3 regions of the Citrobacter sp. U14242 genome follow, and region 1 is predicted to be linked to each of the others. Evidence: predicted binding sites of a transcription regulator. Region 1 holds the regulator's gene; each other region holds the start of a gene.
The links. The regulator CRP, encoded in region 1, controls carbon source genes, mostly activating them, when cyclic AMP is high. The targets are predictions, from matches to a motif close to ATGTGANNNNNNTCACAT.

Region 1 (10,095 bases):
GGCGGGCGCAAGCTTCAATGGCGTTGAGATCTTCGATGGTACGGTAAACGAAGCAGTCCTGGGTTTCGGAACCTTTAATCGGTGGGATCCACGGATAGGAACCGGTCGCCATGATCAGCTTGTCGTAATAGACCGTACGACCCGCGCTGGAGTGGATCACCTTCTCCTGGCGGTTGATGGTAATTGCGCGTTCGCCAACTAACACCTTAACGCCGTGCTTCTCGTAGAAGCCTTCACGCACCAGCGAAAGTTCTTCAGCGGTGTGGTGAGAGAAGTAGGATGACAGGTGTACGCGGTCGTACGCTTTGCGGGGTTCTTCACAGAAGACGGTAATATCAAAATTGGCAGCGTCGGATTTATCAAGAAGATCCTCAATAAAGCGATGGCCGACCATACCATTACCGATAATAGCGAGTCTGACTTTGCTCATTTTTGCCTCGATTTCTTTTCTATTACTGCCTACCTTAACGATTCAGCAACCGCGCTTATTGATACAAATCAAATTCGGCCTTATATACTCCTTAAGAGGTATATAACTGATTTGTCAGCATTTTTATAAGTGACGGAATTGACAGGCTTTTCATATTTGTACAATTAGCATACAAATTAAGGGGGTTTAGTGTGTTTTGGCCGACATCGCCAGCGGATGAAGAGGGAGTGAGAATATGCCGGATGGCGGCTGCACCTTATCCGGCATTCATATTTAGTGGGCAGCGGAAGTTCCATGCTGGCGATGACGCGTGACGAACCCAAGGATAAAGCACATCACGAACACCACGGCATACAGTCCGTTCGCAGTCTGTAATGCGGCCAATGGACCACTGTGCGCTACGATAGGGCCAGTGACCACGAAGGTGAGCATGGTACCAATGGTACCGCAGGTCAGCACAAAGTTAACCAGTTTAGGTGAGGCAACTTTGGTCTGCTGAGAACCAAGGGTAATAATGGTGGTATAAATCGCGCTGGAGAAGAAGCCCAGCGTCAGAATGAACCACGGCATATGTTCTGGTGTACCGGTGATGAACAGATACATCAGAACGGTGGCCAGTCCCGCCAGTACGGTCAGAATACGCTGCAAATCGAAGAAACGCAGAATAAAGCTAAACGCCCACATGCCGACCATGTAAGACATCCAGAAGTCGCTAACCAGTTTACCCGCATCGTTCAGGCTCATGCCGAGGCTTTTGGCATATTCCGGTACCCAGGAGATAAAGCCAAGCTGACCGAGGATGTAGCACAGTGCCGCAATCGCCAGGAACAGTACGCCAATGCCCCATTTTTCTTTAACGATCGGTGTGTCTGATTGCTGTGCATGTTTGCCCAGCGCCGGGAATTCACAGCCGAAGGTCAGAAGGAAAATCGCGACATACACCAGGCCGATACAAGCATAGACCCAGTACCATTCAATGCTGCGCGCGAGCAGGAAAGCCGCGACCATGGGGAAAATCATGCCCGCCATGCTGAAGAAGGAGTCGGTAAACAGCAGACGGGAGCCACGCTGGCGACCTTCATACATCTGAGTCACCAGGAAAGTACCAATCGACATGGTGATACCACTCACCAGGCCCAGCACAAACATTGCCGCAGAGAACAACGCCAGGCTATGGCTGAGCATCAGTCCGGCGATTGCTAATACCATCAAGATGAAGCCAAAACGCAATTGCGTTTTCAGCGGCACGATTTCCATCAGCCAGGCATTCAGAAAAATAGAGATCAGGATACCTGCGTTCAGGAAGGTGAAGGTGTTACTCATACTGGAAACGGGCAAATGGAAATAATCCGCGATGTTTCCCATCACCATCCCGGTGACAATTACCAACGCACCTGTCAGGGCGTAGGAGAGAAAGCTAATCCATGTGAGCTTAATGCGATTGCTGTTAGTCATGACTGGCCTGTATAGAAGTGTAAGGCACATTAACTGTGCCGTGAGCGGGCAGATTTTAGGCGTTTTAGTGATGTAATTAAATATTTTTTGGTAATTACTGAGTCTGTTACATTTTTGAATGTGATCATGATCACATAGATATTTACAGCTATGAGGTTACATTTGTTTCAAGTACGTAAAATTAGGTAAAGGGATGGCCTTGTTCATGAAGGCTCTTTAGAATCAATCCACTTGCTCTAGTTTCTGCTCTTGTTTAAGGAAATCTCATGCTCAAATCGACTCTGGCGGCTGTTGCAGCTGTTTTCGCTCTTTCTGCTATCTCTCCCGCAGCGTTGGCAGCGAAAGGGGATCCGCACGTTCTGCTGACAACCTCTGCCGGTAACATTGAACTGGAACTGAACAGCCAGAAAGCCCCGGTTTCAGTGCAAAACTTTGTCGATTATGTCAACAGCGGTTTCTATAACAACACCACATTCCACCGTGTGATCCCGGGATTTATGGTGCAGGGTGGTGGGTTTAATGAGCAGATGCAGCAGAAAAAACCTAACCCGCCAATCAAGAATGAAGCGGATAACGGGCTGCGTAACACCCGAGGCACTATTGCTATGGCGCGTACTGCGGATAAAGACAGTGCGACCAGCCAGTTCTTTATCAACATTGCGGACAATGCATTCCTCGATCATGGCCAGCGTGACTTTGGTTACGCCGTGTTCGGTAAAGTTGTGAAAGGTATGGATGTTGCGGACAAGATTGCGCAGGTACAGACCCACGATGTCGGTCCTTACCAGAATGTTCCGTCAAAACCGATTGTTATCCTTTCCGCTAAAGTCCTGCCGTAAGCCTATTTTGCGCGGGTAGTTCCTGCCCGCGTTCTTCCCCTTCTCTGCGTAACCCGAAATTGCTGCTTATACTTGTGGCAAGTGTCGGCTCATTCAGGGAGGTCACGTGAAAAAACTCACCGATAAACAAAAGTCCAGGCTCTGGGCGCAACTGCGAAATGCCAATTTCCAGGCAAGCCGGCGACTGGAAGGCGTGGATATTCCACGGGTTACTCTGAGCGCTGAAGACGCCCTGGTGCGTCTTGAAGAATTGCGGAGGCACTATGAGCGATAAATTCGGTGATGGACGTGACCCCTATTTGTATCCTGGTTTGAACGTCATGCGTAACCGGCTGGGGGTTCATCAGGCGCAGCGTCTGGCGCAGGCAGCTTATGAATTGACGGCGCTACGTGCCGCCACAATTGAACTGGGGCCGTTAGTTCGTGGTTTACCCTACCTGTGCGCTATTCATCGCCAACTTTATCAGGATATTTTCGACTGGGCGGGCAAGCTACGCGAAGTCGATATTTATCAGGGCGACACACCTTTCTGCCATTTTGCCTGGATAGAGAAAGAGGGCAATGTGCTGATGCAGGACCTGGAAGACGAGTCCTGGCTGGTGGGACTGCCGGAAGACAAATTTGTCGACCGACTTGCGCATTATTATTGTGAAATTAATGTGTTACACCCGTTTCGTATTGGCAGCGGTCTGGCGCAGCGTATTTTCTTCGAACAGTTGGCTATTCATGCCGGGTATATACTCAACTGGGAGGGCATCCAGGTTGAGGAGTGGAACCAGGCAAATCAAAGCGGCGCCATGGGTAACCTGTCCGCACTGCAGGCGATATTTCGTAAAGTGGTAAGCGAAGCTCCGGAAACTGAGTAGAATAGCGCGGTTCTTCTGTACCGGAGCCGCCATGATCCTGCTTATCGATAACTACGATTCTTTTACCTGGAACCTGTATCAATACTTCTGCGAACTGGGCGCAGATGTCCTTGTCAGACGTAACGACGAGCTGACGCTGGCGCAAATTGATGCGCTGAATCCGCAGAAAATCGTCATTTCCCCGGGGCCATGCACGCCGGATGATGCGGGCATCTCGCTGGATGTCATTCGTCTTTATGCGGGTAAGATCCCTATGCTGGGCGTTTGTCTGGGCCATCAGGCGATGGCACAAGCCTTTGGCGCGACCGTCGTGCGGGCGGCAAAAGTGATGCACGGTAAGACTTCACCCATTACGCATACCGGGCAAGGTGTTTTTCAGGGATTGGCAAACCCGCTAACGGTGACGCGCTACCATTCGTTGGTGGTCGCACCTGAGACGTTGCCTGAATGCTTTGAAGTGACGGCGTGGAGTGAAACGCAGGAGATTATGGGCATTCGTCACCGGGATTGGGATGTGGAAGGTGTGCAATTTCACCCGGAGAGCATCCTCAGCGATCAGGGGCATCAGCTGCTGGCTAATTTCCTTAACCGGTGATTTGTGGTTGCTATTCAGTGATTTTTTATTCATATTTTGTGATTATAATTTCACTAGCATTTCTGCTTAACAGGGTGGTAATGACATGGCAACTGAACAAACTGCAATTACGCGCGCAACATTCGATGAAGTGATTCTGCCGATTTATGCACCGGCAGAGTTTATCCCGGTAAAGGGGAAAGGAAGTCGAGTCTGGGATCAGCAGGGTAAAGAGTATGTTGATTTCGCGGGCGGCATTGCAGTGACCGCGTTAGGGCATTGCCATCCGGCACTGGTCGAGGCATTAAAAACCCAGGGTGAAACGCTGTGGCATACCAGTAACGTGTTCACCAATGAGCCGGCGTTGCGTTTAGGTCGCAAAATCATTGATGCCACTTTCGCCGAACGCGTGTTGTTCATGAACTCCGGTACCGAAGCTAACGAAACCGCCTTTAAGCTGGCGCGGCATTACGCTTGTGTACGTCATAGCCCATTCAAAACTAAAATCATCGCCTTCCATAATGCGTTTCACGGTCGCTCGCTGTTTACTGTTTCCGTGGGCGGGCAGCCGAAATATTCCGACGGCTTTGGCCCAAAGCCCGCGGATATCATCCATGTGCCGTTTAACGACCTGCATGCGGTAAAAGCGGTGATGGACGATCATACCTGTGCCGTGGTGGTTGAGCCTATTCAGGGGGAGGGAGGGGTTAGTGCTGCCACGCCAGAATTCCTGCAGGGGTTGCGCGAACTGTGCGATCAGCATCAGGCATTGCTGGTGTTTGATGAAGTGCAGTGTGGGATGGGGCGTACCGGTGACCTGTTTGCCTATATGCACTACGGCGTGACGCCGGATATCCTGACCAGCGCTAAAGCTCTTGGTGGTGGATTCCCGGTGAGCGCGGTACTGACGACGCTGGAGATAGCCTCCGCATTCCATGTTGGCTCGCACGGTTCGACCTACGGCGGTAACCCGCTGGCCTGCGCGGTTGCAGGAGCGGCGTTCGATATCATTAATACCCCGGAAGTGCTGGAAGGTATTCAGGCCAAACGCCATGCCTTTGTGCAGCATTTGCAGAAAATTGATCAGCAGTTTGATATTTTCAGCGATATTCGCGGCATGGGGCTGCTGATTGGCGCTGAATTGAAGCCGCAATTTAAAGGTCGTGCGCGTGATTTCCTCTACGCTGCTGCTCACGAAGGGGTGATGGTGCTGAATGCCGGGCCGGACGTGATGCGTTTTGCGCCGTCGCTGGTGGTAGAGCAGGCTGATATCGATGAAGGGATGCAGCGCTTCGCGCAGGCGGTCGAGAAAGTGGTGGGTTGATCGCCTGTTTGCCGGATAAGGCGCTTGTGCCGCCATCCGGCAAACCTCTTAACCTTTCATATCCCGCAGCCGCCTGCTAAGCCAGATACCGTGGTGCGGTCGCTGGCGCCAGGCAACAGAAGAGATGGTGTGCATGGTATTAAGATGCCCCAGTATTCGTTGTAGATGCTGCTCAAGCGTACTTAATGGGCCGTGTGAGAGCATCTCTGGTGATTCGAGAATATTCACATCACCTGAACTTCCCGGCCCGTCATATTCCAGCCGCTGTTGACAGCGCTGGAGCGCAATTTCGCAGGATTCCAGATATCGCTGCGCCAGATCCGGCGTCAACATCGTGTGCTCTCTTGCCAGGGTAGTCATTGCATTGATGTGCTCGACGATGAACTGGCTGTGTGTAACCCACAGTTTCATATCTGCCAGATAGTGCGAGTTAAACCCGGGTTCCTGCATGGCCTGGTTTAATGAGTTAAACAGCGTGTTTTGCGCCTGGTTGACCCGCATGCGCTGATACGCCAACGGTGTGGCTTGCGGATCGTTGCTGAGGATTAGGCGGATGGCTTCTTGATCTGCTCCTAGTGCATCGTGAGCGTTCTTACGTAGTAAACCACTCTGCCATTGCGGCCACAGCCAGAGCGTACCGCCAAAGGCGATCAAACAGCCGATCACGGTGTCGACAAATCGGGGCACGATAAACTGTTCCCCGTTCAACGTCAGTAACTGCAGGGTATATACCGCCGTGACCGTAAAGCCCACGGTGGCCCAGCCATAGTTTTTGCGGATGATCAGATAGCTCACCAGGGTTATCAGCAGCATAGCTGCCAGCGTGAAGCCCTCAGGAATATGAAAGTGCAACGTAACACCCGCAATCACCAGTCCGACAAGCGTGCCCACCGAGCGGTGTAAAATACGCACCCGGGTTGCGCCGTAGCCATTCTGAGTGACGAACAGTATCGTCATCAGGATCCAGTAAGGTTTTGGCAGGTGTAAAGCGCTACCCATCAGGCTGGCGATACTCAACATGACGCTGATGCGTCCGGCGTTACGCAGCGCCGGAGATTTCAACGACAAATAGTTTTTCAGTGCCGGAATTAACGGTAATCGACGCTGTTTATCAGCCATCAAATCCCGGGCATATAGTGGGCGTTGGGTACGCAGCACACGGGCAATGCGGCTGAAATGCCAGTAGCAAAATTGTCCCACCGGATTATCCGGGTGCTGCCGGGCAATCTTCTCCAGGGTGCCTATCTGCTTTTCCATCGAAAAACGCGTTGGCAAGCGGTGGTACAAAATGTCATCAGCCAGTACGCGCAGGCGTTCGGCAACGGTGCGAGCGTTCCAGCGAATCACCTGTTCAGCATGACTGCGTTCAACAAGCTTCTGCACTTCTTCGGGTTGATGCAGGCTGACGGAAATATGTTCCTGTAAATCCAACGCTTCCTGGAAAACACGTAGCAAGCGTTTGTATTCATTATTGTGATGTGCCGACAGCATGTGCATTTGCTGGTAGCACTGGGTAATCAGATCCACGGCTTTTTGTTGACGGACCAGCAGGGGCGGTAGTGCTTTTTCGGGATCGGTATGCTGGGTCAACATGCTGTATTTGGCCTCACAGTAATCGGCTAATTCGCGGTACAACAAACTGAGTGATTCGCGCAGCGGTTGTTCACGCCACATCCAGAACCAGAACCAGTTAAACAGGCCGTACCATACTGTCCCCAACGCGTAGATCAGCAGTGGTTCCCAGACGGGCATGTTCCCGGCCAGACTCAGTGTGAAAATCGCCGCGATCAGTGAGGCGGGCAGAAGTCGTGCATGCAACGGGCTTAGCTCGGCGGTCACACCGAGAATCAGCGTCAGGCCGGTGAGGATCAGCGGCAGCGGTATCGTTTGTGCCAGCAGTAACTGCATGATCAGGCTGCAGCCGGCAAACAGCGAGGCGCCAATAACTAAGCGTTTGAAAAAGCGCTTATGCGGGGTATCAAGACCGGCAATGTTGCAGCAGGCGGGGACGAGGGAGAAAAGCAGTCCCAAATGAAGCTGACCAATGATAAGACCGACAGCCACAGGTAAACATAGCACCAGCGTCTGTCGTAGTGCGTAGTTGATCTCGGGGTGATAAATCAGTCTTCGCCACATCGGAGCAAACAAAAATGGCGCATTACTGCGTAACACGCCATGTCGATGGGATTAACGCGTGCCGTAGACGACGATGGTCTTACCATGCGCGGAGATCAGGTTCTGATCTTCCAGCATCTTCAGGATACGACCAACGGTTTCACGGGAACAGCCAACGATCTGGCCAATTTCCTGACGGGTGATTTTAATCTGCATGCCGTCCGGGTGGGTCATCGCGTCAGGCTGTTTCGCCAGGTTCAGCAGAGTCTGGGCGATACGACCGGTTACGTCGAGGAAGGCAAGGTTGCCCACTTTTTCAGACGTTACCTGCAGACGACGAGCCATCTGAGAAGACAGGCGCATCAGAATATCCGGGTTAACCTGGATTAATTGACGAAATTTTTTGTATGAAATTTCAGCGACTTCACATGCGGTTTTGGCTCGTACCCAGGCGCTACGTTCCTGGCCTTCTTCAAACAGGCCTAGTTCACCAATGAAATCGCCCTGATTCAGATAAGAAAGGATCATTTCTTTCCCTTCTTCATCTTTGATCAGCACTGCCACTGAGCCTTTAACGATGTAATACAACGTTTCCGCTTTTTCACCCTGGTGAATCAGCGTGCTCTTCGATGGGTACTTATGAATATGGCAATGAGACAAGAACCATTCGAGAGTCGGGTCTGTTTGCGGTTTGCCAAGCACCATGCGCGGTTATCCTCTGTTATAAGCTGTCTCCAGAGCCAGAAAACGACGCTGCCTCTGGGGTTGCAAAAATATGCTTCCCGCTACCTGGGAAAGGGGCTGCTAAAAAGTGAACTGCAGCCTGTAATGTGATGTCCTCTGCATACCTGCAGTACGCCAATGTATTACTGTAGCGTCCTGACTGTTTTAGCATAGCTTTCGCCGTGTGTCTCCTGGTGTCTCGCTTCAGCATGACGCAGGTCGCCTTCCGTTGCGAGAATTGTTATGTACGCGTAATCTGTCAGGAAAATTGAAACATTGGAGTTACGAAATATGCAAGCGCGTGTAAAGTGGGTTGAGGGGTTAACCTTCCTCGGTGAGTCCGCCTCAGGCCACCAAATTTTGATGGACGGTAACTCTGGTGATAAAGCGCCGAGCCCGATGGAGATGGTATTAATGGCGGCAGGGGGGTGTAGCGCCATTGATGTCGTGTCGATCCTGCAAAAGGGTCGCCAGGATGTCACCAACTGCGAAGTGAAGCTCACCTCTGAGCGTCGTGAAGAAGCACCGCGTCTGTTTACCCACATCAATCTGCATTTCATCGTGACGGGGCGCGACCTGAAAGATGCCTCTGTGTCTCGGGCGGTTGATCTTTCTGCTGAGAAATATTGCTCCGTGGCGTTGATGCTGGAAAAAGCGGTGAATATCACCCATTCCTATGAAGTGATTGCTGCTTCGTGATGCCATGCCTGATGGCGTTACACTTATCAGGCCTACAGGATATAAACGTGTAGGCCGGATAAAGCATCAGCCGCCATTCGGCAAAAGAACACATTACTCGATCTTCTTCCCTTCCATCAGCCTCTGCACCAATGGCAGCATGATCAGCTCCATCGCCAGCCCCATCTTGCCGCCTGGCACGACTAACGTATTAATATGGGAAATGAATGAACCCTGAAGCATAGCCAGCAGCCAGGGATAATCGATGCCTTCCAGATTACGAAAATGAATCACTACAAAGCTCTCATCCAGCGACGGAATACTCTTTGCCGCAAAGGGGTTGGAGGTGTCGACGGTGGGCACACGCTGAAAGTTAATATGCGTGCGGGAAAACTGCGGCGTAATGTAATTGATATAATCGTCCATTGAGCGTACGACCGAGTCCATTACTGCCTCGCGGGAGTGACCGCGTTCGCTGGTATCGCGGGTGAGTTTCTGGATCCACTCCAGGTTCACTATAGGGACAACACCAACAAGCAGATCGACATGCCGCGCCACATTTTGTTGCGGGGTTACTACACCGCCGTGCAAGCCTTCATAGAACAGCACGTCCGTCGGTTCAGGCAGCGGCTGCCAGGGGGTAAATGTGCCCGGAACCTGATTCCACGGAACGGCTTCATCATACGTGTGCAGATATTTTCGTGACTGGCCTTTGCCCGACTGACCGTACTCGATGAAGGTGTGTTCCAGCAGGCTGAAATCGTTGGCTTCGGGGCCGAAGTAGCTGATGTGTCGTCCGGCGTCGCGCGCTTTGCGGATCGCCATATCCATTTCCGGGCGGGTATAACGATGAAAACTGTCACCTTCCACCTCGGCGGCACGCAGATTTAACTGTGCGAAAATTTTACGAAACGCGAGGCTGGTGGTGGTGGTCCCCGCGCCGCTGGATCCTGTTACCGCAATCACCGGATGTTTGGCAGACATAACAACTCCATAAATAGGTTGGTTTTTTATTATAGTCAGCCGTCGGCAGCGGATTACTTGTGAAGCTGTTTCCTCGGCATTATGTTGACCGTTTCATGCAGTTCGGA
Region 2 (10,095 bases), on a different contig from region 1:
TGCAGCGTCATGACTGATCGCCACAATACTGGTACTGCGCGCACGACACACTGCCAGCCAGTTTTCGAAGACGCCAAGCCAGTGCGCATCAAAATCCCGACTGGGCTCATCCAGCAATAGAATAGCGGGTTCGAGGGCTTCCAGACTGGCGACGGCAACCATGCGTCGCTGTGCTGTATGCAGATCGAGTGGGTGTGCGTCGGCGACGTCCTCTAGCTGACATAATTGCAGCGCCGCCATCGTGCGTTGCGCAACTTCAGTTGCGGGAAGCTTCTGTAGCCGTAATCCGAAGGCCACTTCCTCTGCTACCTTGCTGTGAAAAATTTGATTTTCCGCCTCCTGAAACAGCACGCCGAGTACCCTGGCGCGCTCCCTATTTTTCAGTTGCGCAATCGCGCGGTTCTGAACGGTTATTGTGCCGGATGAAGGCGTCAGTAGTCCGGCCATAATGCGCAGAAGCGTGGATTTTCCCGCGCCATTATCGCCCGTTAATGCCAGCCATTCACCCTCCTGGAGTTCCAGCGAAATATTGCGTAAACAGTCATCGGCGGCGTTCGGCCAGCGATAGCTGACCTGATTTAGCGTTAACATAGCGGTGACAAAGCTCCGTCGCGCAACTGCCATGCCTGCTGGCAGTGGCTGAGAAAAGGGGAATGATTGCGTTCAAAAAGCACAATCAAAGCATGCTGTTCCTGCGCCCAGTGTTGCAGTCGCGCCAGCAGCATTGTCGTGGCCTGCGCCGTCAGGCGACTGAACGCTTCATCCAGAATCAATATTTTCGGCTGCATGGCGAGTGCGCTGGCAATCACTACCCGCTGGGTTTCCCCGCCGGAAAGGGTGCCCGGATGACGATGGCGTAGAGACTGACATTCCGTCAGCGCCAGGGCGGCGTCTATGCGCTGCATAATTTCAGCTTCGGTAAAGCAAAGGTTTTCCGGGCCAAACGCCACTTCTTCCTCCACGCTGAAAGTACAACCTGAAAGCTGCAGGTAAGGTGACTGCTGCACAAGCTGAATGGTACTCGACTGCTCGACCAGTGACAGTTGCCCGATGGGATTACCCAGTAGCGTGCCTGTACCCTCAATTTCTCCCGGAAGGAAATCGGGATACCAACCAGCCATCAGCTGCGCCAGCGTGCTTTTCCCGCTGCCGTTATCGCCAAAAATAGCCACCATACCAGGGCTGGCATAATGGAAATCGTAACAGGCAGGTGGCCGCATAGCGTGCGTCGGGAGATAGCGAAACTGCTCTAACGTAACCATATCCAGACTCCTGTCTCAACCACCATCAGAACCACCATCCCGTAGCGGGCCAGACGTTGTAAGGTGCTGTCTGATGGCGCCCACAGCGTGGTGCGTGTGCGATGTAGTCGAAATCCGCGCATATCGAGCGCTGCACCGCGAACGGCTAAGTCATTGAGTGCGTTATGGGTGAGCGGCACAACCAATGCAGGCATGGCGCGTAAACGTTGATACCAGCTCTCATCCAGCGGTACACCGCGTGCGCGCTGGGCCTCGTGAATAATCGCCAACTGGTGTTTGAGCTGTTCAACCACCAGCAACGGGCCTGCGAACAGGTAGGCAACGCCTGGCGGCAGGCGAGACGCGAACAGGGCGCGCATAAAGCGCGAAACCGGTACGTATTGCATCCACATCTGCGATGTTGACACAATGGCCAGGATCCTTAGCCAGAGCGTAACGGCATCGGCCCAGCGTTCCGGCGTGCGCGGCTGCCCGCTCATCCACTCGGTAAGCCATCCGCCGTGTACCAGCCATAGTCCCAGCCCTAAGGGGATCATCAGCCAGAGTACGTATTTCGCCCGCGACCGCGTAGCCTTCATACATAGCAAACCGACGAACGTCGCGGCGCTGTACACGCTGAGCGGCACTCCGGCTGGCAGCAGGAGCGTGGAGCAGGCGGCAAGCGCCCACAGAGTTAACGACGTAAACGGGTGCATTTAGCGCACAGCAGACATCGTTGGGAAATGGCGCGTGGTGCGCAGCGGAAGTTGGCGTAACAGTATCCAGACGATGATGGCCGTGAGGATTTTATCGACCAGATTCGCGCCGATGACGGTGATGGCAACGGACTCCACCAGGTTCTGACCGACCGAGTGCATCCAGGCGACAAAAAGATCGGCGCCGCTGCCGGTGACGCCGCCGAACAGGGTCGTGCGAATCGGCACAGCAACGAGGGTCACGGCAAGCGTGATGATCACGCCGCTGACCACGACTTTGGGTAAGGTGCGAAACCAGCCAGCCCGTGCCAGCCAACCGGCAACCAGGCCGATAACCATCGCCACGGGAGCAAAGGCGGCTGCAATTGGATCGGTCAGCAGTCCCCACAGCAGATTAGTGAGCAAGCCGGTCAACATCCCCACAACCGGGCCTAACAGTACCGCGCTAATTAAGGTGCCAATGGAGTCGAGAAAAATGGGCAATTTCAACATACTGATAAGCTGCCCCCCGACCATGTTGATAGCGATAGCAATGACAATCAGTACCAGAGACTGGCTGGAAAATTGGCGACGCGCCATAGAAGACCTCTTTTAAGTGAAGCGTTAGCGGGATGAAATAACCAGTTCGTCATAACCTGAAACGGTGCAGGGTTGGCGACTAAATGCCAGACTTGTTAGCTCGCCAATGACCAGTTCCAGTGTGGTTCGCACAGTACAGCCTGCCATCATGTGGCCCCCCAGCATGGTGCCTTGTGGATCGGACACCGCAAGATGGAGGTGTTCGCCAGTCAGTTCCAGCGTGCCGTTCAGGGAGATGACTTCCCAGGTACCGGTGAGTAATGTGGTTTCTTCACGCCCAGCGTAGCGTAAAGCGACGTTGGTCAGGCTTCCGGTACAACCTGCTATCCATGCCGCCTGCAACTGGTGTTGCTGGACAAAAGCATGTAGCTGAGAAAAGACTTCCTGACCGGGGAACAAACGCAGCGCATGAAAGCGAGCTTCAGATGATTGAGGAGTGAATGTAGCCATGATTGAGGGACTCCGAGACTCGGACGTTGCGCTGATAATATAGACGCAGGTTAGGGAGCTTTCTGATATAAATCAGGATTTGTGATATGGCAACGAAATAATCTTGCTACGCTTATTCGCAATTCTGGAATATGGAATAAATTTAGCAGTGAAGGGCTTTAAAATGTGACGCAAGTCAGATAACTGTGTTCTGTTGCTGGACAATCATTCCTTTTATTCCTTGTTTCGCTTATTCTAGCTGAAGCGTTTCAGTCGATTAAATGTTCGACAATTAATCAATTAGTCGCAGTTTGCGACAGGTAAGGTTTCCCTGAACGGTTTGCTGCATTACTCTGTCAGCCACATCGTTTCTGAGAAATCCTTGCAGGAGACCTATGACCGTACGCGTAGCGATTAATGGTTTCGGTCGCATCGGACGTAACGTGGTTCGTGCTTTGTATGAATCCGGGCGTCGGGCGGAAATCACCGTGGTGGCTATCAACGAACTGGCGGATGCCGCAGGCATGGCGCATTTGTTGAAATATGACACCAGCCATGGGCGTTTTGCCTGGGATGTTCGTCAGGAACGTGACCAGCTCATCGTTGGCGATGACGCGATTCGCATTCTGCATGAGCGAACCCTTGATGCGCTTCCGTGGCGTGAATTGGGCGTCGACGTTGTGCTGGACTGCACCGGTGTTTTCGGCAATCGCGAACACGGCGAGGCGCATATTGCCGCTGGTGCTAAAAAAGTGCTCTTTTCACATCCTGGCAGTCACGACATCGACGCAACCGTTGTGTTTGGCGTTAATCAGGAGCAACTGCGCGCTGAGCACCGAATCGTCTCCAACGCCTCCTGCACCACGAATTGTATAATTCCCGTCATTAAATTGCTGGATGATGCTTACGGCATCGAGTCTGGTACCGTCACGACGATCCACTCCGCGATGCACGATCAGCAGGTTATTGATGCTTATCATCCTGACCTGCGCCGCACGAGAGCGGCTAGCCAGTCGATCATCCCGGTTGATACCAAACTGGCGGCAGGTATCACACGAATTTTTCCGCAATTTAACGATCGTTTTGAAGCGATTGCGGTACGTGTACCGACCATTAATGTGACGGCGATCGACTTAAGCGTGACGGTGAAAAAACCGGTAAAAGCCAGTGAAGTCAACCAGTTGCTGCAAAAAGCAGCACAAGGTGCATTTCATGGTATAGTTGACTATACGGAATTACCGTTGGTCTCTGTAGATTTTAACCACGACCCGCACAGCGCCATCGTTGATGGTACACAAACGCGTGTGAGTGGGGCTCACCTGATCAAGACCCTGGTCTGGTGCGATAATGAATGGGGCTTTGCTAACCGCATGCTCGATACAACGTTAGCGATGGCTGCTATTGGTTTCAGGTAAGGCGCGTGAGCGCTTGCAAAACTTTAAGAATCAACGAGAGGATTCACCATGTCTGTAATTAAGATGACCGATCTGGATCTTGCTGGTAAACGTGTTTTTATCCGTGCGGATCTGAACGTACCAGTTAAAGAAGGGAAAGTAACCAGCGATGCGCGTATCCGTGCCTCTCTGCCAACCATCGAGCTGGCCCTGAAGCAGGGTGCAAAAGTGATGGTAACTTCCCACCTGGGTCGTCCTACCGAAGGCGAGTACAACGAAGAATTCTCTCTGCTGCCGGTTGTTAACTACCTGAAAGACAAACTGTCTGCTCCGGTTCGCCTGGTAAAAGATTACCTGGACGGCGTTGAAGTTGCGGCCGGTGAACTGGTTGTTCTGGAAAACGTTCGCTTCAACAAAGGCGAGAAGAAAGACGACGAAGCGCTGTCCAAAAAATATGCCGCACTGTGCGACGTATTCGTCATGGATGCTTTCGGCACGGCTCACCGCGCACAGGCTTCCACTCATGGTATCGGTAAATTCGCTGATGTAGCGTGTGCGGGTCCGCTGCTGGCTGCTGAGCTGGATGCACTGGGTAAAGCACTGAAAGAACCTGCTCGTCCGATGGTTGCTATTGTTGGTGGTTCTAAAGTTTCTACCAAACTGACTGTTCTGGACTCCCTGTCTAAAATCGCCGATCAGCTGATCGTAGGCGGTGGTATTGCGAACACCTTCGTTGCCGCTCAAGGCCACAACGTGGGTAAATCCCTGTACGAAGCTGACCTGGTTGATGAAGCTAAGCGTCTGCTGACCACTTGTGACATCCCGGTTCCAACCGACGTTCGCGTAGCGACTGAATTCTCTGAAACTGCACCGGCTACGCTGAAATCCGTTAGCGATGTGAAAGAAGACGAGCAGATTCTGGATATCGGCGACGCTTCTGCACAGCAGCTGGCTGACATCCTGAAGAATGCGAAAACCATTCTGTGGAACGGCCCGGTTGGTGTGTTTGAATTCCCGAACTTCCGTAAAGGTACTGAAATCGTTGCTAACGCGATCGCAGACAGCGAAGCGTTCTCCATCGCAGGCGGCGGCGATACTCTGGCAGCAATCGACCTGTTCGGCATCGCTGACAAAATCTCCTACATCTCGACTGGTGGTGGCGCATTCCTCGAATTCGTGGAAGGCAAAGTCCTGCCAGCAGTAGCCATGCTCGAAGAGCGTGCTAAAAAGTAAGACTTTAATGGGCAGGGAAACCTGCCCTTATTTCAGCGCGCTCCAGAGCACGCTTCAATTCTTTACACAAAATCATTCGAGTTGCATCAAGGCGGCAACTGAGTGAGTTCCCCGGGAGCTTACTTACGTAAGTGACTGGGGCGAGCGAAGGCAGCCAACGCTGAGGCGGCTTGAAGGATGATGTGTACAACGGCCGAAGATACAGGACTCGTAAAATGTCTAAAATTTTTGATTTCGTAAAACCAGGCGTAATCACTGGTGATGACGTACAGAAAGTTTTCCAGGTAGCTAAAGAAAACAACTTTGCTCTGCCTGCTGTTAACTGCGTTGGTACCGACTCCATCAACGCCGTTCTGGAAACTGCTGCAAAAGTTAAAGCGCCGGTAATCGTACAGTTCTCCAACGGTGGTGCTTCTTTCATCGCGGGTAAAGGCGTGAAGTCCGACGTTCCTCAGGGCGCTGCAATCCTGGGTGCTATCTCTGGCGCACATCACGTTCACCAGATGGCTGAACACTACGGTGTTCCGGTTATCCTGCACACTGACCACTGCGCGAAGAAACTGCTGCCGTGGATCGACGGTCTGCTGGACGCGGGTGAAAAACATTTCGCAGCAACGGGCAAACCGCTGTTCTCTTCTCACATGATCGATCTGTCTGAAGAGTCTCTGGAAGAGAACATCGAAATCTGCTCCAAATACCTGGCGCGTATGTCCAAAATGGGCATGACTCTGGAAATCGAACTGGGTTGCACCGGTGGTGAAGAAGACGGCGTGGACAACAGCCACATGGACGCTTCTGCCCTGTATACCCAGCCGGAAGACGTTGATTATGCTTACACTGAGCTGAGCAAAATCAGCCCGCGTTTCACCATCGCTGCTTCCTTCGGCAACGTACACGGCGTGTACAAGCCGGGCAACGTGGTTCTGACTCCGACCATCCTGCGCGATTCTCAGGACTATGTTTCTAAGAAACATAACCTGCCGCACAACAGCCTGAACTTCGTGTTCCACGGCGGTTCCGGTTCTACTGCTCAGGAAATCAAAGACTCCGTAAGCTACGGCGTAGTGAAAATGAACATCGATACCGATACCCAATGGGCGACCTGGGAAGGCGTTCTGAACTACTACAAAGCCAACGAAGCTTACCTGCAGGGTCAGCTGGGCAACCCGAAAGGCGAAGATCAGCCGAACAAGAAATACTACGATCCGCGCGTATGGCTGCGTGCTGGTCAGGCAACCATGATCACCCGTCTGGAACAGGCTTTCAAAGAACTGAACGCGGTTGACGTTCTGTAATTTACGCCGTTCTACGTGACATGAGGCCCGCAAATGCGGGCCTTTTTTATTATGATTTCAATATGCTGACGACAGAAATTTTGTGATCAATTTGGCAACATTGGGGTTTTTTGTTTAACCTAGTCAGGTTGCCCGCCCCGGTGGGGGGGCTTTATTTCTCCCGTTTGGGTAAGCAAAAAAGGAATATTGAATGGAAGATTTGAATGTTGTCGACAGCATAAACGGTGCGGGCACCTGGCTGGTCCGCAACCAGGAACTGCTGCTGAGCTATGCCGTCAATATCGTTGCGGCCATCGCCATTGTTATTATCGGTATGATTGTGGCGCGTATCGTTTCGAACACGGTTAACCGCTTGATGGTGGCGCGTAAGATTGATGCGACCGTAGCCGACTTCCTCTCTGCGCTGGTGCGCTACGGGATCATTGCGTTCACGCTGATTGCTGCCCTCGGACGCGTTGGGGTGCAGACGGCTTCGGTGATTGCCGTTCTCGGTGCGGCAGGTTTAGCCGTTGGTCTGGCATTACAAGGTTCGTTGTCTAACCTCGCTGCGGGCGTACTGCTGGTGATGTTCCGCCCGTTCCGTGCGAGTGAGTATGTTGACCTCGGCGGCGTAGCCGGAACCGTGCTTAACGTGCAGATTTTCTCCACGACCATGCGTACCGTGGATGGCAAGATTGTTGTGATCCCAAACGGCAAAATCATCGCCGGGAATATCATCAACTTCTCTCGTGAACCGGTTCGCCGTAACGAATTTATTATCGGTGTAGCCTACGATTCCGATATCGATCAGGTGAAGAAAATCCTTACCGATATCATCCAGTCTGATGATCGTATCCTGAAAGATCGAGAAATGACGGTGCGTCTGAATGAGCTGGGGGCTTCCTCCATTAACTTTGTGGTACGTGTCTGGAGTCACAGTGGCGACCTGCAAAGTGTCTACTGGGATGTGCTGGAGCGTATTAAACGTGAGTTCGATGCCAACGGTATCAGCTTCCCATATCCGCAGATGGATGTGAATTTCAAGCGTGTGAAAGAGCACACGGCCGAGTAATCGCGTGCCCGGTGGTGCCACCGCTTACCGGGCCTACAAAATCTCCTGGCCGGATAAGGCGTCAGCCACCATCCGGCATTTCCTCTCTCGGTATTAATTCCTCTTATCCCTGATTAATATTATCAATTTCCGCTAATGATTTTCCCGCGCTATAGTCTGCGCTTAAGAGAAATAGCTCGGGATAAATAACGTGATATCTTATTATTTTCAAGGCCTTGCGCTTGGTGCGGCCATGATCCTTCCACTTGGCCCGCAGAATGCTTTTGTGATGAATCAGGGGATTCGTCGCCAGTATCACATCATGATTGCCTTACTTTGCGCCATCAGCGACTTAGTGCTGATCTGTGCCGGTATCTTTGGTGGTAGTGCCTTGTTGATGCAGTCGCCGTGGTTGATGGCGCTGGTGACCTGGGGCGGGGTGGCGTTTTTACTCTGGTATGGCTTTGGTGCGTTAAAAACGGCGATGAGCAGTAACCTGGAGCTGGCCAGCGCCGAGGTGATGAAGCAGGGCCGCTGGAAAATCATCGCCACCATGCTGGCGGTAACCTGGCTAAATCCCCATGTCTATTTGGATACTTTTGTCGTGCTGGGCAGCCTCGGCGGTCAACTGGATGTGGAACCTAAGCGCTGGTTTGCACTGGGAACCGTCAGCGCATCGTTCCTGTGGTTCTTTGGTCTGGCACTGCTGGCGGCCTGGCTGGCCCCGCGTCTGCGCACGGCTAAAGCCCAGCGCATTATCAACACGCTGGTGGGATTAGTGATGTGGTTTATCGCTTTTCAGCTGGCAAAAGAAGGTGTTGCGCACGTTGATGCGCTGTTCAACTAAGAGTCAGGCCCATTAGGCTATTTTATTGGCCATTTTGGCCCTGGGCAGTGCTCAACATCCTCACGTACTACGTGTATGCTCCGGTTTTTCCGTGCTGTCCGTGTCCAAACTGGCAGCAACAATGGCGCCTGATGGGCCTGACTCTAAGTGTTGTCTGATGGACAACACGGCGAGATCGGCTAAGCTTGCCTGCATGCGCCCTGAGTTTAGGGGTATATGTAACATGGAGGAACGACAGTGAAGTTCAAAGTCATCGCCCTGGCGGCATTAGTCGGATTCAGCGCACTCTCGGTACAGGCAAACGAATTGCCCAATGGACCACACATCGTGACTTCCGGAACGGCAAGCGTCGATGCGACACCTGATATTGCCACTCTGGCAATTGAAGTGAATGTAGCGGCGAAGGATGCAGCATCTGCGAAAAAGCAAGCCGACGATCGTGTGGCGCAGTATCTTTCCTTCCTTGAGCAAAACCAGATAGCGAAGAAGGATATTAGCTCCGCCAATCTGCGTACACAGCCGGACTACGATTACCAGAATGGTAAAAGCGTACTGAAAGGCTACCGCGCGGTACGTACTGTTGAGGTTACGCTGCGTCAGCTGGATAAACTTAACGCATTGCTGGATGGCGCGCTGAAAGCGGGTCTGAACGAGATTCGTTCGGTGTCACTGGGCGTGGCTCAGCCAGATGCTTACAAAGACAAGGCGCGTAAAGCGGCCATTGATGATGCGATTCATCAGGCTGAACAGCTGGCGGCGGGCTTTAACAGCAAACTTGGTCCGGTGTACAGCGTGCGCTACCACGTTTCGAATTATCAGCCGAGCCCGATGGTACGGATGATGAAAGCCGACGCGGCTCCTGCGCCATCTGCTCAGGAGACCTACGAACAGCCGGTCATTCAGTTTGACGATCAGGTCGATGTGGTTTTCCAGATAGAACCCGCGGCAGCACCTGCCAAAACGCAGTAATCTTTTCAGACCCGGCTTATCCGCCGGGTTTTTTCTGTGAACAACTGTAAAAATGCGACCGCGTCGCGAGTCTTTTTTTTGTCTTGATGAGGATATGCCGTAGTGATTTTATGAGGTGACTATGGATATTTTTATCTCGAAAAAGATGCGTAATTTTATTCTGCTGGCGCAAACGAATAACATCGCCAGAGCCGCAGAAAAAATACACATGACCGCATCGCCGTTTGGCAAAAGCATTGCTGCACTGGAAGATCAAATCGGCTATACGCTGTTTACCCGTAAAGATAACAACATCAGTCTGAATAAAGCCGGTCAGGAGCTGTATCAGAAATTATTTCCCGTCTACCAGCGGCTATCTGCTA
Region 3 (10,095 bases), on a different contig from region 1:
TAGTGATGATACCGATACATGCTTTCGGACAGGTGGTAGCAACCTGCTGCACCAGATTCTTCACGATGCCAGCATTCACGTTAAACAGGTCAGAACGGTCCATACCTGGTTTACGCGCAACACCCGCAGAAATCAGCACCACGTCAGCACCTTCCAGTGCAGGGGTCGCATCTTCACCGCTGAAGCCTTTGATTTTCACAGCAGTAGGGATATGGCTCAAATCAACGGCCACACCAGGAGTTACTGGAGCGATGTCGTACAGGGAGAGTTCTGAACCTGAAGGCAGTTGGGTTTTTAACAGTAATGCTAGCGCCTGACCGATACCACCAGCAGCGCCGAGGACTGCAACTTTCATCCTAAACTCCTTATTATATTGATAAGCAAAATGTCTATTGCTCCGCGGCGGCGACCTTAATTCACAAATCCAACGAATTCAATAACCACGCTTCAAGAATGCGTAGTCACGCAAATTTGGCTTTTATGCATTTAACTTACGTAAAATAAAACCTAAGTTACGTAATTCAAAACCACTCGCACAGTAGAGCAACTTTCCAACAGGTGCTGACAATATACCCTACAGCCACCTCAAAACAACATCAATTTGATAACATTTAATTTACTTTTAATCTTATTTGCGAGCCGTGACACAGGCATGTTTCTTGATAACGAAATTTGATAAAATCCCGCTCTTTCATAACATTATTTCAGCCTTGAACGAGGCAGACCGTTTGCATAAAAATTCATCTGTATGCACAATAATGTTGTTTCTACCGCTATATTACGGGTGACTTATGCGAAGCTCGGCTAAACAAGAAGAATTAGTTAAGGCGTTTAAAGCGCTACTTAAAGAAGAAAAATTCAGCTCTCAGGGCGAAATCGTCCTCGCGTTGCAGGATCAGGGCTTTGATAATATCAACCAGTCCAAGGTTTCACGCATGCTGACCAAGTTTGGTGCCGTGCGTACCCGCAATGCGAAAATGGAAATGGTGTACTGTCTGCCTGCAGAGCTGGGAGTCCCGACAACGTCAAGCCCATTGAAAAATCTGGTGCTGGATATCGACTACAACGATGCCGTTGTCGTTATTCATACCAGCCCAGGCGCTGCGCAGCTGATTGCTCGCCTGCTGGATTCACTGGGTAAAGCAGAAGGTATTCTTGGAACGATTGCTGGTGACGATACCATCTTCACCACACCGGCCAAAGGTTTTACGGTAAAAGACCTGTACGAAGCCATTCTGGAACTGTTTGAACAAGAACTGTAATTCCCTTCCCCGTCATGCCCTGTGGCGGGGGAAAAATCTCTCTTTTCTGCTCCTCTCCTCAGCTTTCCACTACCGGGCATTTAACAAATAGTGCGTTTCACCGCCAAAATACATTCACATAGTGAATGATACTCATCAAAAACGCACAATTTGCAAAATCTAGTATCTACATGAATTTATTGATTTTATTTTTAAATATCAGTTCTGATTTGTATTTTTAATTCCATATAGTTATAAAAAAACACTTTTCTTAACACCTGATTACCATAGAAACAATTAGCGTGGTATTAATTTATCACGTGATTAGTGTATACTTGATTTTGTGATGAGGGTCACGAAACAAAGACCCCTAATAAAAGAATTCGACGAGGTAAATATCATGAAAATCAAAACCACTGTTGCAACTTTAAGCCTTCTCTCAGTTCTCTCTTTCGGTGCAAGCGCCGCGGTTAATCAGGTGAACTCTCAAGAAGCACAGAATCTGCAATCCATGGGTACCATCTCTGTATCTCAGATCGGTAGCTCACCAATGGATATGCGTCAGGCAATCGCCGCTAAAGCAGAAAAAGCGGGCGCCAGCAGCTATCGTGTCACTGAACTCCGTGAAGGTGCTCACTGGCATGCAACCGCAGAATTGTACAAATAAACCCTCGTCGTCTGGTCCGAGACGACTTGCCCCCGCCTGCCGGGGGCTTTTTTTATGCCTATTTTGAGTGGCGAACGTTAAAGCGCAATTGCCCTTCCAGTTCCTCTTCTGCTTCATCAAACAGCAATATCAGGGCACCGTAGCGTCGACGCTGTTTGTCCGGTAAATGGACAAACTCAATCTCCAGCGGCAGAGGCAGGACGTCCCCCATCACCACTTCCCACAGCGAATCGAGATCGCTCACCTTTTCCCGGGCCAGGCCGAATATCCGCGTAAACTCGCGGTAGAAATCACCCTGATCTTCAATCTCGTCAAAATCAAACGTATAGATATTCATCTATAGCCACCATCCCGACGCCAGTCACTCTACAGACTACCTGTATGCTGGGAATTCCCACACGTCAGGTAAGTATAGCCATAAAAAAACCGACGCTTCTGGCGTCGGTTTTTAGCGCTTAATTGCTGGTCAGCGCATGCTGGTATTTGTGCAACATTCCCGTGAGTCGTTTCACTGGCTCCGTTACCTGAGGCGGGGCTTCCCAGAGCGTTAATTTTTCCTGGTAGATATCAAGCTCCTCCAGCAACTGACTAAAGTAGCGTCGGCGTTTGTCATCATTTACTGCAGAAATAACATGATCGGCAGTACGGCGAAGTTGCCGATGAAACGCCGATAAATCATCGTTTACTGGTACAGGCGCATCACGTAAACGCTGGTGAGCAATAATCATCGTCAGTGCCAGACGGAACTTTGCCAGATCGCCGGGAAATTTGTTCATCAGTAAAAACAGCTGCTGATACAACGCCGGAAGGTGGTTTTCTTTACGGCGCACAACATTGGTGGTCATTGCGGAGACCGCTGCCGACACAAACTGGTTAAGCAACACGCGACCCGTTCTGTCTCGCGAGTTATCCCGCACCAGCAGAATCACGATAAATGCCAATACGCAGCCGACAATCTGCCCCAGTGCACTGTCGAGGAACTGACTAAAGTGAAACGTCATCGGGTTATCAAGCACGATGATGTTAATGGTGCTCGCCAGCGCCCCCATTGAGCCCAGACGCCGCTTCTGCACCTCGATACCCAGAAAGAATCCCAGCACCGCCAGACTCAGACACAGCAACAACATACTTTGCTGAGTATTGGGGATAATCACCAGAAAATAGAGCGCCCCCAACGGTAATGCTGCCAGCGTGCCATATATAAAGTCGATGGCCACCATGCGGGGGTTAGGCAAACGCATAGCCAGCGAGGTGACGACCGCTATCATGACCATCGCGCCGCTACCTGACGTCCAGCCGGTCCACAACCAGAATAAGGTTCCCAGCACACAGGACAGCGTAGTACGCCAGAAGTTGACCATCGCATGGTGACGTTCAGCGGATTCCACTTTCACCACCGGCTCGCCCTGCAGGATCTCTTCTTCTATTGCACTGATTTTGGTATTGCTGACTACACCGCGTTTCAACAGCAGATAGCGCGTCGCCGCGCCAGCCCAGCTATAAATCGTCACCGGCGTATCACGCTCACCGGTCCAGGCTATCACACGGCGCATCCGCTTCAGTTGTTTATGTACGTCCTGCACCGTTTCAACCGGTGTATCAAACAACTCGCGGAAAGTATCTGTAATCAGTTCTGGTCGTGTATTCTGGATAAGATAGGTTTCACAGGACTGAGTAATAAGCGTCAGTGACAGCGTGTTCAACGCTTTGAGCCTACGATTGGCGCGCACCCAGCGTGAGGATTCCATGTTCAGGTTGCTGCGCATCCCTTCAAGCGCTGCCGTACGACGAACTAAAGTGCCCCAGGCCTTGTCCACTTCTTCGCTATCACCATGCTTTATGCACAGTTGCATAAGCTGATATTGCGCCACCAGAAGGCTGTCCAACTCGACATCTATCTCCTGTTTCACTGAACGGGGCGAAAAGAGCAGGTCGGCAATGATGGCGCAGACAATCCCCATCACAATCTCGCTGCAGCGTTCGAGTGCAAATTGTGGCGTCAGCAGAGGTTCCGCCTGAATGGTAATGACGATAATCAACGCCGTGTAACCCGAAAGCCCCCAGGCATAGGAGTTTTCGATCTTAACCAGTGAAGAGATCCAGGTACAAAAACCGGCCCAGATACAGCACACCAGGATCATCAATAGCGGCGCACGGATCATACTGATAATAATGATCAGCGCGGCAATGCAGCCAATAAATGTCCCAATAATACGCAGCATGCCGCGGTAGCGAATAGCGCCAGAATAAGGTTCTCCACCGGCGGCAAAGGCTGGGCCTGCCGCCACAATCGCAGCAGTCAGTACAGCCCAACGAGGGGTCTCAAGCTGGAAATGAAAGCCAACAAATAACGCCAGTACAATGGCGCATGCCAGCTTTACCGCAAAGCGGATATGCTGATTGGCAATGGAGAAAATGCCCATCACAATTAACCAAACTCGCGCAGACGGTGCGCCATTTTACGGAAGAACGACTCCTGGCTGGCATCGCGATCCTGCTTACCGGTAATAACGACGGTGGCCGTAGTACCGGCCGGCCACAGGGTTCCCTGCTGGTCATCAAGACGGATGCGCACCGGCACACGCTGCGCCAGTCGCACCCATTCAAGATTAGAGTCAATGGTCGCCATGCCTTTTGCATCCTGGGTGCTGCTGGCATTTGTCACGCCTGCCGCCACGCTATCGACGGTGCCTTTCAATACCTTATTGCTGCCAAGCGGCGTAATTTCAGCACGATAGCCCGGACGCACACCTTCCAGCTTGGTCTCTTCCATATAGGCCAGCACGTAAAAAGAGTGATGCTTAACCAGCGCTACCGCCGTAGAGCCACGAGTAATAAATTCACCAGAATAGACGTTAAGGTTAGTCACCCAACCATCGGCTGGTGCACGGATGACGGTACGTTCGAGATCGAGTTTTGCCAGATCGCGGGTCGCCTGCGCCTTCGCAAGCTGATGTAATACGGTTTGCAGCACGTTATTCGACTGGTCGATCTCTTCGCGGGACATGGCCTGCACGCCCAGGCGGTTACGACGACCGGCTTCCTGGCGTTTTTCTTGTGCCAGTACCTGATAATAAGCGACGTCCGCTTCAGCCTGTTCGAGTGCTTTTTTATAGCGTGGCTGGTCGATAGTGAACAGGACCTGATCCTTTTTCACCAGTTGGTTATCATGGACGTTAACATTGGTGATAAGACCCGCGACATCCGGTGCAATGGCGACGACATCAGCGCTAAAACGTGCATCACGCGTCCACGGCGATTCGGTGTAATAGACCCATGCGCGGAAAATAGCGATAAAGGCCAGAATGACCAGGATGAGAGTCATGGCCGTGCGGGAGAGTTTTCTTGTTAGTGTTTTCACTTCAACCTCAAACGAACAGGCGCGTTATTAGATAGAACAGACAGCAATACAGCGCGGTGTTAAACAGGGCCGGATGCCAGACAAAATCATAGATGCCAGTCGGAACTAACACCCGGCGCACCAGCCAGAAAATCGCCAGTGACAAAAGCAATTCGAAAAAAATCGGTGGGAAGGACAGACCAAACACCACGATAACGGGAAACAGACTCATGTTGACCTTGGTAGTTTTAGAGAGTGCAGATGATCGTTTATTGCGCGTATGTCACCGCAGAGAAGGGCAAGGATGAGCCAGGCGAGAGCGACATAGCGGTTATTTGAATAATAATATATTAGCGTAACTGTTATGCTGTTATCTATATAATGTGATCTAAATCACTTTTAAGCCAGAGTGAATAATGGAACGATTAAAACGTATGTCGGTGTTCGCCAAAGTTGTCGAACTGGGCTCCTTCACCGCCGCCGCAAGGCAGTTGCAAATGAGCGTTTCATCGATAAGCCAGACGGTATCCAAACTGGAAGATGAGTTGCAGGTTAAGCTGCTAAACCGCAGCACGCGCAGCATTGGGCTTACCGAGGCGGGTAAAATTTATTATCAGGGTTGCCGCCGAATGCTGCACGAAGCGCAGGATGTTCACGAGCAACTGTATGCTTTTAACAACACGCCCATTGGTACGCTACACATTGGTTGTTCTTCAACCATGGCACAAAATGTCCTTGCCGGACTGACCGAAAAAATGCTGAAAGAATACCCTGGGCTGTCGGTTAATCTGGTCACTGGCATCCCTGCGCCAGACTTAATTGCTGATGGTCTGGATGTGGTTATCCGCGTCGGCGCCCTGCAGGACTCCAGCCTTTTTTCGCGTCGTCTGGGGGCTATGCCGATGGTGGTCTGCGCGGCAAAAAGTTATCTCGCCCAGTTTGGTGTTCCGGAGAAACCTGCCGATCTCAGCAATCATTCGTGGCTGGAATACAGCGTTCGCCCGGATAATGTATTCGAACTTATCGCCCCGGAGGGAATTTCTACCCGCCTGATCCCACAGGGTCGCTTCGTAACCAATGATCCCATGACGCTGGTTCGCTGGCTGGCTGCCGGTGCGGGAGTTGCCTTTGTCCCACTGATGTGGGTGATCAATGAGATCAACCGTGGCGAGGTGGAGATCCTGCTGCCCCGCTACCAGTCAGACCCGCGTCCGGTCTACGCGCTGTATACTGAAAAAGACAAGATGCCACTCAAGGTACAGGTGGTGATTAATTCTCTGACGGATTATTTTGTCGACGTGACGCAGCTGTTTCAGGGAATGTACGGCAGGGGCAAAGAGAAATAAAAATGCCCGGTAGCGCTTCGCTTACCGGGCCCTGGGTCGCACTATTTGGCTGGTCGGATAAAACGCAAAGCGTTACCATCCGGCCTGTGCAATTATGCTGTACCACCTACGGTCAGGTTATCCACCTTCAGCGTCGGCTGACCCACGCCAACCGGCAGACTCTGTCCTTCTTTACCGCAAACGCCGACGCCGTTATCGAGTTTCAGGTCGTTACCCACCATCGAAATCTGCTGCATCGCTTCAATGCCGGAACCGATCAGCGTCGCGCCTTTCACCGGTTTAGTCACTTTGCCATTTTCGATCAGATACGCTTCGGAGGTAGAGAACACGAATTTACCGGAGGTGATATCCACCTGCCCGCCACCAAAGTTTGGCGCATAAATACCATATTCGACAGACTCGATAATTTCCTGCGGCGTGGATTTACCCGGCAGCATATAGGTGTTAGTCATACGTGGCATCGGCAGATGCGCGTAAGATTCACGGCGACCGTTACCCGTTGGCGCCACCCCCATCAAACGTGCATTCAGTTTGTCCTGCATGTAGCCTTTCAGAATACCGTTTTCAATCAGCACGTTGTACTGACCCGGCGTGCCTTCGTCATCAATGGCTACTGAACCACGGCGATCCGCCATCGTGCCATCATCAACGACGGTGCACAGTTCTGACGCCACCAGCTCACCCATATGGCCGCTGAATACCGAGGTTCCACGGCGGTTAAAGTCACCTTCCAGACCATGGCCAACAGCTTCATGCAACAGAACCCCTGGCCAGCCAGCACCAAGCACCACTGGCAACGTGCCCGCTGGAGCCGCTACCGCAGAGAGATTGACCAGCGCCATACGTACGGCTTCTTTCGCCCATGCGTCAGCACGGACTTCGCCATCAAGGGAGGCGAGGAAGTAGTCATAACCGAAGCGACCGCCACCACCACTGGCACCACGCTCGCGTTTACCGTCTTCTTCTACCTGCACGCTGACGGACAGTCGCACCAGAGGACGAACATCTGCCGCCAGTGTTCCATCCGTCGCCGCAACCAGAATCAGCTCATACACGCCGGTCAGGCTCGCCGTCACTTCCTGCACTCGCTTATCAGCGGCACGCGCAACGCTGTCAACACGACGCAGAATATCCAGTTTCTCTTCCCGGCTCATGCTCTGTAATGGATCAACCGAGGTGTAGAGTGCCTGATGCTCTACCGCACCCAGCGTTTTTACTTTGCCATCACCGCTGTCACGCACGATAGTACGCGCGGCATGAGCACTTTGTTCCAGCGCCAGCAGGCTTATCTGGTCTGCGTAGGCAAACCCCGTTTTTTCGCCGCTGATGGCACGCACACCAACGCCCTGATCAATATTGTAAGAACCATCTTTAATGATGCGGTCTTCTAAAACCCAGGATTCGTGGTAGCTCGACTGAAAATACAGATCGCCGTAATCAAGACGGCGTTCGGCCAGTTGGCCCAGGATGGCGAACAGATCCTGATGTTTCAGGCCATTCGCCGCTAGCAATTGTTCACTTACCAGGTTCAGACTCATCGTTTTGCTACTCATTAGTTACTGCGGTAGAAGATCTATGTAGTGAGATTGGGGCAATTACTCGCCCCCGTCAAATCATTGCTGGCTTTCTTTGCGCGGCTGGCGCAGAACTTCGTTGATCTGTGGCTTATCGACCGGGCCGGTGATGCGATAGCGCAGAATCGAGACCTTGCTCCACAGCGGCCCCAGAACTTTACTGGCGGCAAATACCGCCGCGCCGACAATTGGGTTGACGGCAAACGCCGCGGCCACCCCGACGGTGGCAGAAATTTCAGGTGCGACAACGGCTTCCATATTCAGTTCGCGGCGCACCAGATTCACCGAACCTTTCATGGCGATATCAGCTTCCAGGCCATCCACCAGCGTATCATCAGTGTGCATCACACCGTCTTTGATCCACGCCGTACTGCGGATAGAGTCAAAGTAAAAACCTTCGCTGAACGTATCGCTAAAATCAAAACGCAGTTTTCGCAATAGCGCATCAAAGCTCAGCAGACGTAACAGTTGTCCCGCATGTCCGGTGCTAAGTTCAGTCAACTCACCTTTGCCTAAACGGGTGCGCAAAATACCATTCAGTGAAGCTTCATCCGGGTCCCAGGGCGGATTACGCCAGTGCAGATCGTACTCGACGTTAAAGGAAGAGTTACGAATCGGGGTAGATACGCCAAAGAAACCAGCGGCTGAATCAATCTTGTTGCCATTCAGCTTTCCTTTCAGTGACGTACGCTCCTTGCCCGGCACATTGACCCACTCGCCATCGGCGGTCAGTCGGGCAAACCCGGTATCCAGTAGACCGTTGCTCAACGTTAATGTGTCACCTTTTATCGCTACATCGGCATCAATGCGCCCATATTTTTGCCCCCACATCCAGCACTCTTCGCAGCGTATCTGCGCATCCGGCCAGCCACGAAAACTGACGTGATTGATGGCAGAGAACGGCGAGGCTGGCGTTGTATTTGGCGATGACTTTGCAGCGCTCGGGTTGTAATACAGGTACTTGATATTGGCAAGCCACGGAGCATTATTGCGCATAGCCAATGTGGCGTTTATCTCACGCCCCTGTGCCCGTACGCTGGTACCATTAAGCCCAGGTTCAGATACAATGCTCAGGTTATTCCACTGCTGCTCGCCCAATGATAAAGAAGGCGTGCGCACCGCAATACGCTGCGGGAAGTTCGCATTACTTCCGACGTTATCCGCCGCGCCTTTCTGGAACAATGCCAGCCATTGCGCACCATCCATGGGCGGAAGATTAAGTTCGATGCCCTGCTGGTCAGGAAGCGCTGGCACGGTACGGCTTTCCGAAGTCCAGATAGCGCGATCAAGCGTCAGTTTCTGATTCAGCAACCAGCGGCTGTTAAAGTGGTTCTTACTTCCGGCGTTACCGGTCAGATCAAAGCTGTGCAGGTTACCCTCTGCCTTAACATTAACTGGCAGCGACTCGCCGACTACCTTGTTTAACGGGGCAGGTAAGTGACTGCTTACATTTTTCAGGTCACCTTTCAGCTCAATGTTGTAAGTCGCTCCGGCATGATATGGCAGGTCAATGCCAACTTTACCATTCCACGCCATACTGCCGCTTAAAGCATCATTCACCTGTGCGGGGAGTATCCCCATGCGAGTTGGCTGCCAGTCGCCGTTCAGATTCACAGCAACCTGGTAAGCTTTTGCACCCTCGGTAGTGGAAAAGTCGACATTCAGAGGCTGATTAAACCAGTTCGCCGTCATCGGCTCACTCTTGAGATCGCCGTTGATAAAACTGAATTTACCGTTCAAATTCTTCAGCGTGCTGTCGAGTGGCTTGATAAACAAACTGTTATTTCGCAGGTTCACATCGCCTTTGGCCGTAACCAGCGAACCATCTAACGGGATATCAAGATGTAAGCGAGCACTCACATCGCCATCAATTTGAAGCTGTTCCAGTGTGGCACCAAGCGACTCTTTCAGCGGCGTTTCGTCGAAA

Region 2: the regulator CRP is predicted to act here: its motif matches at 3,150-3,167, upstream of epd (erythrose-4-phosphate dehydrogenase).
Region 3: the regulator CRP is predicted to act here: its motif matches at 5,630-5,647, upstream of aaeR (HTH-type transcriptional activator AaeR).

The regions. Positions count from the first base shown of each region.
Region 1 is NZ_JBKGLW010000002.1:43,922-54,016, reverse strand. It holds gene nirB (NADPH-nitrite reductase large subunit) at 1-430, opposite strand, end outside; gene tsgA (MFS transporter TsgA) at 704-1,885, opposite strand; gene ppiA (peptidylprolyl isomerase A) at 2,152-2,724, shown strand; gene ACLJXE_RS03020 (YhfG family protein) at 2,831-2,998, shown strand; gene ACLJXE_RS03015 (putative adenosine monophosphate-protein transferase Fic) at 2,988-3,590, shown strand; gene pabA (aminodeoxychorismate synthase component 2) at 3,622-4,185, shown strand; gene ACLJXE_RS03005 (aspartate aminotransferase family protein) at 4,271-5,488, shown strand; gene ACLJXE_RS03000 (YccS/YhfK family putative transporter) at 5,537-7,624, opposite strand; gene crp (cAMP-activated global transcriptional regulator CRP) at 7,676-8,308, opposite strand; gene ACLJXE_RS02990 (OsmC family protein) at 8,618-9,025, shown strand; gene ACLJXE_RS02985 (phosphoribulokinase) at 9,119-9,988, opposite strand; gene ACLJXE_RS02980 (YheU family protein) at 10,042-10,095, opposite strand, start outside.
Region 2 is NZ_JBKGLW010000011.1:72,702-82,796, forward strand. It holds gene ACLJXE_RS18435 (ABC transporter ATP-binding protein) at 1-591, opposite strand, end outside; gene ACLJXE_RS18440 (ATP-binding cassette domain-containing protein) at 585-1,262, opposite strand; gene ACLJXE_RS18445 (energy-coupling factor transporter transmembrane component T) at 1,250-1,957, opposite strand; gene ACLJXE_RS18450 (ECF transporter S component) at 1,958-2,536, opposite strand; gene ACLJXE_RS18455 (PPC domain-containing DNA-binding protein) at 2,561-2,986, opposite strand; gene epd (erythrose-4-phosphate dehydrogenase) at 3,361-4,380, shown strand; gene pgk (phosphoglycerate kinase) at 4,429-5,592, shown strand; gene fbaA (class II fructose-bisphosphate aldolase) at 5,808-6,887, shown strand; gene ACLJXE_RS18475 (small-conductance mechanosensitive channel MscS) at 7,078-7,938, shown strand; gene argO (arginine exporter ArgO) at 8,129-8,764, shown strand; gene ACLJXE_RS18485 (oxidative stress defense protein) at 9,002-9,733, shown strand; gene srsR (LysR family transcriptional regulator SrsR) at 9,855-10,095, shown strand, end outside.
Region 3 is NZ_JBKGLW010000005.1:308,614-318,708, forward strand. It holds gene mdh (malate dehydrogenase) at 1-355, opposite strand, end outside; gene argR (transcriptional regulator ArgR) at 792-1,262, shown strand; gene yhcN (peroxide/acid stress response protein YhcN) at 1,642-1,908, shown strand; gene ACLJXE_RS10760 (hypothetical protein) at 1,967-2,245, opposite strand; gene aaeB (p-hydroxybenzoic acid efflux pump subunit AaeB) at 2,364-4,331, opposite strand; gene aaeA (p-hydroxybenzoic acid efflux pump subunit AaeA) at 4,337-5,269, opposite strand; gene aaeX (p-hydroxybenzoic acid efflux pump operon protein AaeX) at 5,277-5,480, opposite strand; gene aaeR (HTH-type transcriptional activator AaeR) at 5,665-6,594, shown strand; gene tldD (metalloprotease TldD) at 6,687-8,132, opposite strand; gene yhdP (AsmA2 domain-containing protein YhdP) at 8,208-10,095, opposite strand, start outside.